Regions from separate parts of the Thomasclavelia spiroformis DSM 1552 genome, predicted to be linked through region 2. Evidence: riboswitches for the same ligand, from Rfam matches in the RefSeq annotation. Region 2 holds a riboswitch; the other holds the start of a gene.
The links. Region 2 has a riboswitch for thiamine pyrophosphate ahead of NQ543_RS03120 (energy-coupled thiamine transporter ThiT). Riboswitches for the same ligand answer to the same signal wherever they lie in the genome.
Positions count from the first base shown of each region.

Region 1: another riboswitch for thiamine pyrophosphate. It lies ahead of thiM (hydroxyethylthiazole kinase); the one in region 2 lies ahead of NQ543_RS03120 (energy-coupled thiamine transporter ThiT).

Region 1 is NZ_CP102275.1:420,966-428,708, forward strand. It holds gene NQ543_RS01770 (beta-N-acetylglucosaminidase domain-containing protein) at 1-1,705, shown strand, start outside; gene NQ543_RS01775 (rubredoxin-like domain-containing protein) at 1,938-2,483, shown strand; gene thiD (bifunctional hydroxymethylpyrimidine kinase/phosphomethylpyrimidine kinase) at 2,547-3,332, opposite strand; gene NQ543_RS01785 (HAD family hydrolase) at 3,337-4,014, opposite strand; gene thiE (thiamine phosphate synthase) at 4,011-4,649, opposite strand; gene thiM (hydroxyethylthiazole kinase) at 4,636-5,457, opposite strand; TPP riboswitch at 5,549-5,654, opposite strand; gene clpB (ATP-dependent chaperone ClpB) at 5,819-7,743, shown strand, end outside.
Region 2 is NZ_CP102275.1:712,511-720,253, forward strand. It holds gene NQ543_RS03110 (YoaK family protein) at 1-256, opposite strand, end outside; gene NQ543_RS03115 (acetate/propionate family kinase) at 290-1,480, opposite strand; TPP riboswitch at 1,595-1,694, shown strand; gene NQ543_RS03120 (energy-coupled thiamine transporter ThiT) at 1,768-2,295, shown strand; gene NQ543_RS03125 (DUF402 domain-containing protein) at 2,416-2,949, shown strand; gene tsaE (tRNA (adenosine(37)-N6)-threonylcarbamoyltransferase complex ATPase subunit type 1 TsaE) at 2,958-3,407, shown strand; gene tsaB (tRNA (adenosine(37)-N6)-threonylcarbamoyltransferase complex dimerization subunit type 1 TsaB) at 3,404-4,006, shown strand; gene rimI (ribosomal protein S18-alanine N-acetyltransferase) at 4,000-4,446, shown strand; gene tsaD (tRNA (adenosine(37)-N6)-threonylcarbamoyltransferase complex transferase subunit TsaD) at 4,447-5,481, shown strand; gene NQ543_RS03150 (redox-sensing transcriptional repressor Rex) at 5,474-6,100, shown strand; gene asnS (asparagine--tRNA ligase) at 6,159-7,544, shown strand; gene NQ543_RS03160 (metallophosphoesterase family protein) at 7,609-7,743, shown strand, end outside.

The DNA of each region.
Region 1 (7,743 bases), 290 kb from region 2:
TATTATTTATGATTTAGGTCAAGAAAGAACTATTAATAAATTAGCAATGTATTGTCAAGATAGTGCAGTTAATTATATTCGTGATGCTGAAATTTTTGTTTCTGATAATTTAGACGAATGGACAAAAGTTATTACAATTGGTGATGGTATAGAAAATGTTGATGAAGCGAATGTTACTTGTATAAATTCTGATGCAGGTTATAAAGCTTCTACAACTTATCCAAATAAAGTTTATGTTGAAGGTAGTGCTGATAGTGTTAAGGCACGTTATATTAAAATTGTTATGACTGCTCCTAATACAGAACGTGCAGTATTATTTAATGAAATCGTTATTAATGATGGTGAATATGTACCTGTAATTAACGATCCAACATTTAGTTCAAGTGCTATTGAAAAACAAGGATTTGAACCCCAAGATATGTTTGATGGTAATTTATCAACATCTTATCGTCCTGATACTATTAAAGCAGGATATATTAGTTATACACTTTCTGAAAAACTTGATGTAACTAAGATAAATATTATTCAAACAGGTACTGTTAGCAATGCTAAGTTATTAGCTTTAGTTGATGGTGAAAGTGCTAGAGAATGGGTACAAATAGGTACTTTAAATAAATCATTAAATGAAATTTATTTACCATTCTGGGAAAATATTTATGAATTAAAAATTGAATGGGATGCAAATAGTGTTCCGGCAATTTCTGAAATTGTCCTTATGAATGATGATGCATTACTACCAAATCGTAGTGTATTACAAGAATATATTAATGGTTTAAATATTGATGAAGATGAATATACACCAGAATCTTATCAAGTATTTGCTGAAAAATTAGCTGCTGCTAATGAAGTATTAGCTAATAATAACAGTAATCAAAAAGCTATTGATAATGCACTAGCTGATTTACAAACAGCTGTAGAAAACTTAGTTCCTAGTGTTGAAGCTGATAAAACAGCATTAAAAATTGCAATTGATCTAGCAAATGCAATCACTGATGAAGATTTAACTAATGTTGTACCAGCAGTAGCTGATGAATTCAAAGCAGCAAGAGATGAAGCTAATGCTATTTATGGTGATAGAGGCGCAACTCAAGAAGAAGTAAATAATGCATTTGATCGACTTGCAAATGCAATGCATATGTTAGACTTTGTAAAAGGAGATAAAACAGCATTAAAAGCATTCATCGATAAAGTAAGCGGATTAGAAGCTGCTAAATATACAGAAACTACATGGACAGCATTTGAAACAGAATTAAATGAAGCAATTGCTGTATATAACGATGAAAATGCAATGCAAGAAGAAGTAAACAGTGCATACAGTGAATTAGTAACAGCATTCTTGAACTTAAGATTAATTCCAGATAAGAGCTTATTAGAAGACTTAATCAATCAAGCAAATGGATTAAATAGTGCAAATTATACAAAAGCAACATTTGATGGATTAACAAAAGCATTAAATGAAGCAAAAGCAGTATATGAAAATCCAAATGCAACACAAGAAGAAGTAGACAATGCAAAAGATGTTCTAGCCAAAGCAATTGCCGGATTACAAACAGTAACAACTGATAACACAGTAAGTACACCAGTAAATAATGGTGATACAACTACAAGTGTAAAAACTGGAGATGAAAGCTTAGCGGGAATGTTTGCAACAATCGCATTATTAAGTGTAGCTGGATATACAGTACTTAGAAAAAAAGAAGATTAATACGCTATACGGTTATGAATTTTCATAACCGTTTTTTGATTCTTTAATGGACATAAAATTTAGAGAGAGTATAATTATAAATATGGTATATTTTGTCGAAATGAAGATTATTTTTGACATAAAAAATGATATTTTAATTATTTATTTGTATTGACTTTTATAAAAAAAATAGTATACTAATATTAGTAATCGTTATCGATAACGATAAAAATATAAAATGGAGGAAATTATAATGGCAAAATTTGTATGTTCTGTATGTGGATATGTTTATGAAGGAGATAAAGCACCTGAACAATGTCCAGTATGTAAAGTAGGTGCTGATAAGTTTGTAGAACAAACTGGAGAAATGACTTGGGCTTCTGAACATGTTGTTGGTGTAGCTAAAGATGTAGATGAAGAAATTAAAAAAGAATTAAGAGCTAATTTTGAAGGTGAATGCTCTGAAGTTGGTATGTATTTAGCTATGGCACGTGTTGCACATCGTGAAGGATATCCTGAAATTGGATTATATTGGGAAAAAGCAGCTTATGAAGAAGCTGAACATGCTGCAAAATTTGCAGAATTATTAGGAGAAGTAGTAACTGATTCTACTAAGAAAAATCTTGAAATGCGTGTTGAAGCTGAAAATGGAGCTACTATGGGTAAAACTGAATTAGCTAAAAAAGCTAAAGCTGCTAACTTAGATGCTATTCATGATACTGTACATGAAATGGCACGTGATGAAGCAAGACATGGTAAAGCTTTCCAAGGTTTACTTGAAAGATATTTTGGAAAATAATAATTGTTTAATAAATAAAAAGAAATACTATTTACATTTATAGTAGATAGTATTTCTTATTTTTTATTTATCAAAAATGAAAAAGTGATTTAATGGACCTGATCCTTTTCCTAAATTAAGTTGACTTAAAAGAGCATCTGAGATATATTTTTTAGCATTTTCAACAGCTAATTTAAGTTCCATACCACTAGCAAGATTAGATGCAATAGCTGAAGATAGTGTACAACCTGTACCATGTGTGTTAGGATTATCTATTTTATTACCATAGAACCAATATCCTTTTCCGTTTTTAAAAAGGAAATCATTTGCATCATTGATATTATGCCCTCCTTTAATTAAAACGGAGCAATTATAATTATTGGCAATTTTTTTTGCAGCGTTTTCCATATCAAGGTTAGTATCTATTTTAATATCTGAAAGAATTTCTGCTTCTAAGACATTAGGTGTAATGACTGTAGCAATAGGAAATAGTTTTTCCTTTAGAACATCTAAGGCATCATCTTGAATTAACTTTGAACCAGATGTTGAAACCATTACAGGATCAACTACAATATTTTGTGCTTTATAGCAGCATAATCTTTCTGCAATAACTTCAATTAGTTTAGCTGAAGAAACCATACCAATTTTAACTGCATCAGGAAAGATGTCTGTAAATATCGCATCAAGTTGTGCTAAAAGAAATGATGGAGAAACTTCTAGGATATCAGTTACTCCTAATGTATTTTGAGCAGTTAATGCCGTAATTGCACTCATTGCATAAATATAATGAGCTGACATTGTTTTAATATCCGCTTGGATTCCTGCACCGCCGGAACAATCGCTTCCAGCAATTGTTAATGCTGTTTTCATATTCTTACTCCTCTCGTATATTATTTTTAAAATATTTTGTAAAAATTTCATTATTACTAAAGTCATCTAAATAATAATCTACAGATGCTTGAAAAATTTCTTTATTATAAATATTAAATGTATCTTCTATTGCGATAGTGATAAATCCATTTTCTTTTGCGGTATTTATCGCATCTAAATTATCCTCAAAAACTAATGTATGTTGAGGTTTACTATTTATATAATGAGCAGCTTTATCGAAAATATAAGGCTCTTTTTTTGTTGTTTGCATTTCATCACATGTAAAAATGGCTTTAAAATATTTTAAAAGATTTAACCTTTTTAAAGCTACTATAGCTAAATCTTTGTTGCCTGAAGTGGTTAAAACCATGGGTATATTTAATTTTTTTAGTGTTGCTAAAAAATTATTAACTCCTTTTTTTGAGGGAACCTCAAAATAATAAAAGTCATTTAAGATTTTTAAAAGATCTTGTTCTATTTTATCTGTTGAATAAGTTAAAGAGTAATGATTTTTTAAATAAAGACAACTTTCATTTAAAGTCATTGGATATAATACTTTTGAAAGATTATTTTCAGGTTGAATACCAAGTTTTAGTAAGTACCTTTCACCTAAATTATCCCAAATTTTCATGGAATCAATAAGTGTACCATCAATATCAAAAATTGCACCAGTAATTATCATTTTACTATCTCTTCAATAAGTTCTTTAAGTTTCATTGCTGCATTTTTTATATTTTTGTTTGCATATATGGCACTAATAACAGCAATACCGCTAATTCCAGTTTTAGAGAGTTGTTTAGCATTATTTTCATCAATTCCACCGATTGCAACTACAGGAATATTAACAACATTACAAATTTCTTTTAATGTATTAATACTTACGCTTTTTGCATCATCTTTTGAAGTTGTTGTAAAGATTGATCCAACTCCTAAATAATTAGCACCTTGGCTTTGTGCAAGAAGTGCTTGTTCTACAGTTTGAACAGAAACACCGAGAATTTTTTCTTTTCCAATTAGTTTTCGTACTTCTTCTACACCCATATCATCTTGCCCAACATGAATACCATCAGCATTAGATTTTAAAGCTATTTCAACATTATCATTAATAATAAATGGTACGTTATATTTTTTACAAAGCTCTTTTATTTTAATAGCTTCTTTAAAAAAAGAATCTATGTCTAAATTTTTTTCACGAAGTTGAAGAAAAGTTACTCCACCTTCAAGAGATTCTTCGATGTGTTTGTAAAAAGTATCGTTGTAACTCCATCTTCGATCAGTAACAGCATATAGTAAAAGAGATTTATTATTTAATTTCATATTGAGCTTCCTTTTCTAAAATATCACTAGTTAAATTAAAAATTTCATCGAAAATTTTATTTTTATAAGTAAGATTTCCTTCATTTTTTTGTAATTTATCAAAAGCTCTTTGACCACAAATTCCCATAGCACAAATTGCAGATAGACATCCTCCAATCATATCGTCTTGATTAGCAGCAATATAAGCACTAGTCATTGCACTAAGCATACAGCCCGTACCGGAAATTTTACTCATCATAGGATGACCATTCGATACAACATAAGCAATCTCATTATTTGCAATGATATCTTTAGCCCCAGTAATAATTATTATGGAATTAGTTTTTTTAGCGAATTCTTTAGCAAAAGATACAATTTGATCAATATTATCAAGAGTTATTGCATCATCTTCATTAGCATCAACGCCTTTAGTTGCAGAATTATTTCCTGCCAATGCTTTGATTTCTGAAATGTTTCCACGAATAACAGAAAATTTAATTTCTTCAATTAATTTTTTGGCAGTATTGGTACGATATGTAGATGCACCTGCTCCAACGGGATCTAATAAAATAGGATGATTTAATTTATTAGAAATTTTTCCAGCTTCAAGCATTGAAGGGATAGTAAGGTGATTAAGTGTTCCAATATTAATATTTAGTGCTGAGCAAATTGATGTAATTTCTTTAACATCTTCAATTTCATCTGACATAATTGGTGCTCCACCACAGGCAATTAAAATATTTGCACAGTCATTAACAGTTACATAATTAGTAATATTATGTACTAACGGATTTAGTTTTCTTACATTTTCTAGTTTTTCCCCAAGCATATTTTACCTCCATATAATCTATTTTTGACAAAATTATATAAGGGTTAGCAATAAAATAAAAATGAGCATACCAAACAGATATACTCACTAAAATTATAGTGTATTTTATCCCTACGTTGGCATTATCCAAATCAGGTTATGGGTCGAAGGTAATACCTTCCTCTCAGCCTGTACAACAAGCTCCCCTTAATAATGTTGTCATATTAATTTTACTTTGAATGTAAAAAAATATCAAGTAAACAAAATATTAGTAGATAGATAAAAATAAAATATTTTTAGCACTCAGGTGTTGACAGTGCTAGAATTTTGTGTATAATATAATTAGCACTTGGATAGATAGAGTGCTAAAGGAGTGATGACAATGAACATTGAAAAGTGGACAACTAAGATGCAAGAGGCGATTCAAAAAGCTATTAAAATGGCTAGTGAAATGAATCATCAAGTAGTAGATGTAGAACATTTTTTATTAGCATTACTAGAAGATAATGCGGGTATTATGTATCGTGTGTTAGTAAAATGTAATGTTGATATTGCTAGATTACAAAATAGCTTAACTGCAAGATTGCAAAATAAGCCGATTGTAAATAATGTGGATATAAATAGCATACGTCTTTCTTATGATTTAAATCAGTTATTTGGTTTGGCTGATAAGCAAATGTCTAAGTTTAAAGATGAGTATTTAAGTGTAGAACATTTGATCATGGCTTTATTTGATTTGAATAGTTCATGGGTCAAAGATTTATTAAATGAATTTCATTTAAATCGAAAAGATGTAAAGAAAGTTATTGATGAAATGCGGGGTGGAAATATGGTAAATAATCAAAATCCTGAAAATCAATATGAAGTATTAGAAAAATATGGACGTGATTTAACTAAAGATGTAGCTGATGGTAAACTTGATCCAGTCATTGGGCGTGATGAAGAAATTCGTCGTGTGATTCAGATTTTATCACGTAAAACTAAGAATAATCCGATTTTAATTGGAGAACCAGGTGTTGGTAAAACTGCGATTGTAGAAGGATTAGCATGGCGTATTTTTAAAAACGATGTACCAGTTTCTTTGCAAAATAAAACTTTATATGAATTGGATTTAGGTGCATTAGTTGCAGGGGCTAAATATCGTGGAGAATTTGAAGAACGTCTAAAAGCTGTTTTAAATGAAATAAAAAAAGCAGAAGGAAATATTATCTTATTTATCGATGAAATTCATCAATTAGTTGGTGCTGGTAAAACTGATGGGGCAATGGATGCTGCAAACTTATTGAAACCGATGTTAGCACGTGGTGAACTTCACTGTATTGGTGCAACAACTTTAGATGAATATCGTATGTATATTGAAAAAGATGTAGCGTTAGAAAGAAGATTTCAAAAAGTTCAAGTTGATGAACCTGATCAAGATGATACAATTGCAATCTTACGTGGTTTAAAAGATTCATTTGAATCACATCATGGAGTTCAAATAACTGATAGTGCGATCATTGGTGCTGTAAATATGTCACAAAGATATATTACTGATCGTTTTTTACCCGATAAAGCAATTGATTTAATTGATGAAGCATGTGCTTCAATTCGTATGGAAATTGATTCTTTGCCAGAGGAACTTGATACGATTACACGTGAGAAAAATCGTTTGGAAATGGAACGTATTTCAATTGAAAAAGAGGATAAAAGTGAAGATAATGAAAAGCGTTTAAATGAAATAAAAAGTCGTATTGCTTCATTAGATGAACAAGTAAAAGGTTTAAGTGATAAATGGCAAGAAGAAAAGAAATCTTTGGATCATATTAAAGAATTAAAAGATCAAAAAGTTCGTTTAGAAGCGTTAAAAGAAAAATATCAAACAGAAGGTAATTTAGAAGAAGCATCTAAGATCAAATATCAAACATTACCTCAAATTGAAAAAGAAATAAGTCAATTTGAAGCATCTAAAAAAGAAGATGATTTATTACAGGAAAAAGTAACTGTAGAAACAGTTAGCGAAGTAATTGCTCGTTGGACTGGTATACCTGTAAATAAACTTATGGAATCTGAACGTGAAAAATTATTACACCTAGATGAAGCTTTGAAAGTTAGAGTTATTGGACAAGATGATGCAATTGAAAAAGTTACTGATGCAATTTTAAGATCACGTGCAGGTATTAATGATGAAAACCGTCCAATTGGAAGTTTCTTATTCTTAGGACCTACGGGAGTAGGTAAAACAGAAGTAGCAAAATCACTTGCTGAACAATTGTTTGATACTGAAAAAAATATTGTTCGAATTGATATGTCAGAATATATGGAAAA
Region 2 (7,743 bases):
GTCTAATATATTCACTAATAACAATTCCAAGAAAAAATGCCATAATCGGTAATAAATAATATAGTGCCCCTATAAAATCACTTTGAGCAATCTTTAATCCCATTAAAACAATATTACCAGTTTGTGCATTAGCAAAGACATTACCTTTTAAAATATAAGTATAGATGTCTAAAAATCCCCCAACAATCGCAAGTAAAATACCTGTTAGCAAAGATTCATGAATCGTTGCTTTAAAATAACTTTTAATTTTCATCATTAAAAACATGTAGCATTTTTGCTACATGTATTTTTATAAATTTAATAAGCGTTTAGTATCACGTGCGATTACTAATTCTTCATTTGTTGGGATAACAAAAACTTTAACTTTAGAATTAGGAGTACTAATCAAACGATCACCTTTACCATTAACATTTGCATCTTCATCAAGTTCAACACCTAAAGCATCTTTTAATAAATCACAAATACCTTTTCTTGCAAAGAATGAATTTTCCCCAATTCCTGCAGTGAAGCAGATTGCATCAACACCACCTAAAGCAATGAAATAACGTCCAATATAAGCAATAACACGGCGATAGAAAATATCAATTGCTAATTGTGCTCTTTCATTTCCTTCAATGGCAGCATTTTGAACATCTCTAAAATCACTAGAAATACCTGAAATTCCTAATAATCCCGATTCTTTATTCAACATTTTGATAACTTCTTTCATATCCATGCCAACTTCTTCAATTAAATAATCAATTACTGAAGGGTCAACATCACCACTACGAGTTCCCATCATGATACCTGCAAGTGGTGTAAATCCCATAGATGTATTTACTGACTTACCATCTTTAATTGCTGTTAAAGATCCACCAGCACCTAAATGAGCAACGATAATTTTAGAATGTTCAGGATTACCTAACATTTCAATACATCTTCTAGAAACATAGTAATGACTAGTACCATGAGCCCCATACTTACGCACTTTATAATCAGTATAATATTTATATGGAATTGGATAAATATAACATTTTGGTTCTAATGTTTGATGAAAAGCAGTGTCGAATACCGCAACTGCACCAGCATTAGGAATTGCTTCTTTAAATGCATAATATCCAGTTAAATGTGCTGGATTGTGAAGTGGTGCCAATGATTTTAATTCGTCAATTTTATTTACAACATCTTCGTCAATAATAACTGATGAATCAAAATATGCGCCCCCTTGAACAACACGATGTCCAACGCCCTTGATTTCATCTAAATCTTTTACAATGCCTTTTTCAATTAAAGTATCTAATAATAGTTCTACTGCAACCTTATGATCTTTAATAGGACTAGTTGTAACTGTTTTTTTACCATCATATTTGATCGTAAAGATAGAATCTTCTAATCCGATTCTTTCAATAACCCCAGAGGTAATTACAGATTCGTCATCCATTTCAAATAATTGAAATTTTAATGATGAACTACCTGCATTTACAGAAATAATTTTTGCCATTTTTATACAGCCTCCTTAATCTATGGTCATTATATCATTATTTTATAAAATATCTATAAAAAAGCATAAGCTTTATAATTTTTTCTTGAAATTTGACTAATAAATCATATAATATAAATGAGCCAGGGGCGCATTTTGCTGAGAAAGGTTATACCTTGTCCCTTATTATCTGAACTGGGTAATGCCAGCGTAGAGAGAGCAATTTTAAAATTATTTGCTTTTTTACGCTTGTAAAAAAGCTTTTTTTAATTTTGTTTGGCTCTTTTTAAGAAAGGGGAAAACAAAGAATGAAAAACAGGAAATTTGAAATTACTACTAAAACAATGACTTATATGGCTATTTTTGCAGCATTACAAATTGTTTTAGAATATCTAACACAATTTACACCTACAATGCCAAATGGTGGAAATATTAGTTTTTCTTTAGTAGCATTAATGTTATGTAGCTATTTAATGGGAGCTAGTTATGGTTTAATCGTTTCACTTGTATGTGTAGGGTTACATTTTGTCTTAGGTTTAGCGACATTTTATGGACCGCTATCAGTTATTTTTGACTATTTGTTACCAATGGCAATTGTCGGAATAGTTGGCTTGATTCCATTGATTAAAATTAATCAAATTGAAATTCCAATTGGAATTATTATTGTAATGATATTAAAAACAATTAGTCATTTAATTGCTGGGTGGTATGCATTTAATACTCCATTACTTGGTAACTTATCATATAATATCCCATATAATTTAGCCACTCTTGTTGTATGTTTTATCTTGTTTATGCTTTTATATCCAAGATTAAAAAATAAAATTAGAATATAATTAAGTTATGACACGTATCACGGTGATATGTGTCTTTTTTATTGCTGTTATGAGATTTCACCTTTAAAAAAATATGCATTTTGTGTATAATAGAAATGTTATAAAGAGAGGTATTGAATAATGTCAAATTCCCTGGTAGGAAAAAAGGTATTAATTCATTGTTATAAACATGATGGAAGTATCCATCGATGTTGGTCCAAGGGATTTATTTTAGATGAAAATGATGATCATTTTATTGCGATAAATAATCGTACTTTAGTTACCGAAGCAGATGGACGAATGTGGCATACAAGAGAACCTGCAATATGCTACTTTCCTAAGAAAAAATGGTATAATGTTATTTGCATGATTCGTAAAACAGGAGTTTATTATTATTGTAATATTGCTTCACCAACTTTATATGATGGCGAAGCATTAAAATATATTGATTATGATCTTGATTTAAAAGTTTTTCCTGATGGAAATTATCGTGTTTTGGACGAAGAAGAATATCGTCAACACGCAAAACAAATGAATTATTCTAAAGAATTAGATAAAATATTAAAAAAACAATTAGATATATTAATTAATTTAGCTTCAAAAAGAGCTGGTCCATTTGATGAAGATTTTACTAAACACTGGTACCATATCTATGAAGATCTAACACAAGGATAGGTGAAAAAATGCAAACAGTAATTAGAATCAATAATTTAGATGAAACAATTGAATTAGGAAAGCAATTAGGTGAATTATTAAAACCAAATATGCTAATTACTTTAAGTGGGGATTTAGGTGCTGGTAAAACTACTTTTACTAAAGGGATTGGTTTAGGTTTAGAAATTAAAAAAATTATTAATAGTCCTACTTTTACAATTTTAAAACAGTATCAAGGAAGATTGAATTTATCACATTTTGATGCTTATCGTTTGGAAGGTCAAGATGATGATTTGGGTTTTGAAGAGATTTTTGATAGTGATGATGTTTGTGTAGTTGAATGGGCAAATTATATTGAAGATATTTTACCAACTGAAAGATTAGAAATTGAAATAAAAAAAATTGATGAAAATGCTCGTGATTTTATATTTAGAGCAGTAGGATCTAGATATGAGCAGTTATTGGAGGAGTTTAAATGAAAACAGTTGTAATGGATACATCAAATGCTTATCTGGTAATAGCTTTATATGAAAATGATAAATGTCTTGAGCGATATCAAGAGTTTGGTAATAAAAAGCAATCTGAATATGCTATAACTTATTTAGATGAAATGTTAAAAAGAAATAATTTTAATATTTTAGATTTTGATGAAATGATCATAACGATTGGCCCTGGTTCATATACTGGTCAAAGAGTTGCCTTAACGATTGCTAAAACATTAGCTGCAATTAGTAAAATAAAAATAAAAGCGGTTTCTTCTTTACATGGATATGTAGGTAGTGACAAGGCAATTAGTGTTATCGATGCGCGTAGTAAAAAGATATTTGTTGGAGTGTATGATAATAATTGTAAGGTTATTGATGATCAAATAATGTTGATTGAAAATTTTAATGATTTTAAAAAGCAGTATCCTGATTATCCAGTATATGGAGATAGTGAAATAGTTGGGTATGATAAAATTGAAGTTGATTTATGTAAAAATATATATGAGGCTTCAAAAAATGTTGAATATGTTGAAGATGTTGATAATTTAATTCCTCATTATTTAAAGGATGTTGAGGCTAAAAAAATATGTTAATTAGAAAAATGGAATGTTTGGATATTGATAAGATCGTAGAGATTGAAAAAGAATTGTTTACTTCTCCTTGGGATAAAGATGCTTTATATTATGAAGTAGAGAGAAATGCTTTTTCGACTATTTTGATTTTAGAGAATAATGATGAAATAGTTGGATATATTGGGATGTGGTTATTAGGAGATCAAACTCAAATAACTACATTGGGAATAAGAGAAATGTATCAAGGTAGAGGATATGGAAAGCTTTTAATGGATAAATGTGAAGAAATTACTAAAATGCAAGGATATCCAAATATTAATTTAGAAGTACGTGTTTCTAATGAAAAAGCAATTAGTTTATATAAAAAATGTGGTTTTAAAATTGTTGCTACAAGAAAGAATTATTATCAAGATAATCATGAAGATGCATATTTAATGATAAAGAAAATGGAGGATAAGTAAATGTCACTGATTTTAGCAATTGAATCAAGTTGTGATGAAATGGCAATGGCTATTTTGAAAGATAAACGTGAATTTTTATCAAGTGTAGTAGCCTCCCAAATTGATATACATGCATTGTATGGTGGAGTAGTTCCAGAAATTGCTAGTAGAAAGCATGTTGAATGTGTAAGTGTAGTACTAAAAGAAACATTAAAAAAAGCTAATGTTACAATTGATCAAATTGATGCCATAGCAGTTACTAAAGGACCAGGGTTAGTTGGTTCATTGCATATTGGATTGCAAGTGGCTAAAACAATCTCTATGGCATATCAAAAACCATTAATTGGGGTTCATCATATTGCTGGTCATATTTATGCAAATAATTATAATCAAGATATGATATATCCAAGTTTATGTTTAGTTGTAAGTGGTGGACACAGTGAATTAGTTTTATTAAAAGCACCATTTGAATTTGAAGTTATTGGAACTACATTTGATGATGCTGTTGGTGAGGCATATGATAAAGTTGGCCGAGTTTTAGGATTACCATATCCTGGTGGTCCGATAATTGATAAAATGGCTAGTGTTGGAAAAGCAACATATGATTTACCGCTTCCTTTAGATGATGATAGCTATAATTTTAGTTTTAGTGGTTTAAAATCGGCGGTAATTAATTTAAATCATAAAGCTAATCAACGTGGTGAAACAATTAATAAAGAAAATTTAGCGACGTCTTTTCAAAATGTGGTAATTGAGGTTTTAGTTAATAAAACGATTAAAGCAGCTAAAGCTTATGGTGTTAAACAAGTAATGTTAGCAGGTGGAGTAAGTGCTAATCGAGGATTAAGAACGGCAATGGAGATGGCAGTAAGTAATTTGGATGGTGTTGAATTATTATTACCACCTATGAGTTGTTGTACTGATAATGCTATGATGATTGCTTTATGTGCAAAACAGATGTATGATTTGAAAATGTTTAGTGATTTATCACTTGGAATTAAACCTAATTTGGATCTTGAAAGTGAATCTTATCAAGGAGTAAGAAGTGATGGATAAAAAAATTTCAAATGCAACGATGTCGCGTTATCCGGTTTATTTAAAAGCTCTTAGAAAGATGCAACATGAAGGTAAAGAAAACTGTTTATCAAGTGAATTATCAGAATTAACAGGAGTTTTAGATACAACGATTCGTCGAGATTTTACTTATTTATCTAAAACTAATAATTTTGGTCAACGTGGTAAAGGTTATGATGTTAAACATCTGATAGATGTATTAAGTGAAGTGTTAGGTTTAGGATTAGATGAATCGATTATTTTAATCGGAGTTGGAAATTTAGGAAGCGCGATTTTAAAATATAATCGTTGGCAATATACGGTTGGAAAAATTGTCTGTGGTTATGATCAAGATAAAAACAAAGAGGGCGAACGTTTTGGAGTTAAGTTGTATAATATTGATGATTTGGAAAAAACTTTTCCAAAAGATTGTAAGATTGCAATTTTAGCCATTTCAGAAAATGTTCAACCAACAGTAGATCGTTTAATGGATTTAGGAATTAGAGGAATTGTAGATTTTACACATACTCATTTTACGGTTAGACCTGGTGTAGAGGTACAGCAAGTAGATGTTGTAGTAGCAATCCAAGAATTAGTAATTAAGATGGATTCAAATCGATAATAATGCTTGAATAGTATAGATGATAAAGTATATAATATTTAAAACTAGGAGGATTAATATGTTTGAATTTATAACGGTTAGAGAATTATATGAAATGTTTTTAAGTAATCAAATGATGGATTTAGAAGGGTATGAATATGTTGAACTTGAGGGTTGGGTTCGTACTAATAGAAATAGTGGTAAACTAGGTTTTATTGCTTTAAATGATGGTACATATTTTAAAAATTTACAAATTGTTTATACTGAACAAGGAATTGATAATTATGCAGAAATTGATAAATTGTCAACAGGGAGTGCAATTAGAGTTGTTGGAAAATTAAAATTAACTCCTGAAGGAAAACAACCTTTTGAAGTAGAAGCAACTGAAATCGAAATTGAAGGTCGTTGTGATGAAGATTTCCCATTACAAAAGAAACGTCATTCTTTTGAATATATGAGAGAAATTCCTCATTTAAGACCTAGAGCTAATACTTTTTATGCTATTTTTAGATTACGTAGTGTTTTATCAATGGCGATTCATGAATTTTTCCAATCACAAGGGTTTGTGTATGTACATACACCAATCATTACAAGTAATGACGGTGAAGGTGCTGGAGAAATGTTTAGAGCTACAACTATTGATGGAACAAACTTTGAAGATGACTTTTTTGAAAAAGAAGCTTTTTTAACAGTTACTGGTCAATTACATGTTGAAGCTTTTGCTATGGCATTTAGAGATGTTTATACATTTGGGCCTGCTTTTAGAGCAGAAAATTCAAATACTTCAAGACATGCTAGTGAATTTTGGATGATTGAGCCTGAAATTGCTTTTGCAGATCTTGAAGATGATATGGATTTGATTGAAGATATGGTTAAATATTGTATTGACTATGTTTTAGATAATGCTCCAGAAGAAATGAATTTCTTTGCATCAATGATTGATAAAGATTGTATTAATCGTATTACTAAAGTTAGAAATAGCGATTTTAAACGTATGACATACACTGAAGCAATTGAAATTTTAGAAAAGGCTGATGTTAAGTTTAAAAATAAAGTTTCATGGGGAATGGATTTAAATAGTGAACATGAACGTTATATTTGTGAACAAGTAGTTAAAGGTCCAGTATTTTTAACTGATTATCCAAAAGAAATCAAAGCATTTTATATGCGTTTAAATGATGATAATAAAACAGTTGCCGCTTGTGACTTATTAGTTCCAGGAATCGGAGAATTAGTAGGTGGTAGTCAACGTGAAGAAAGATATGATGTCTTAGAAAAAATCATGGATGAAAAAAATATGACTAAAGACAACTTACAATGGTATATGGATTTACGTCGATATGGTGGATGTAAGCATGCAGGATTTGGTTTAGGCTTTGATCGTTTCTTAATGTATTTAACAGGTATGCAAAATATTCGTGACGTTGAACCTTTCCCAAGAACACCAAGAAATCTGAAATTTTAAAAAAGCCTATATTTTTATAGGCTTTTTCTTTTCTTGCGGTATAATATAACTAGGAGGCGATGAAATGAATGAATATGATTTGATCAATTGCTATTTGAATCTAATTTTCGATAATAGCTTTACTTATTTTACTCGCATTCTTGATGGATATCGTGGATTATGTCAATTTAGAAAATGGATGCGTAAACGCAACATTAAT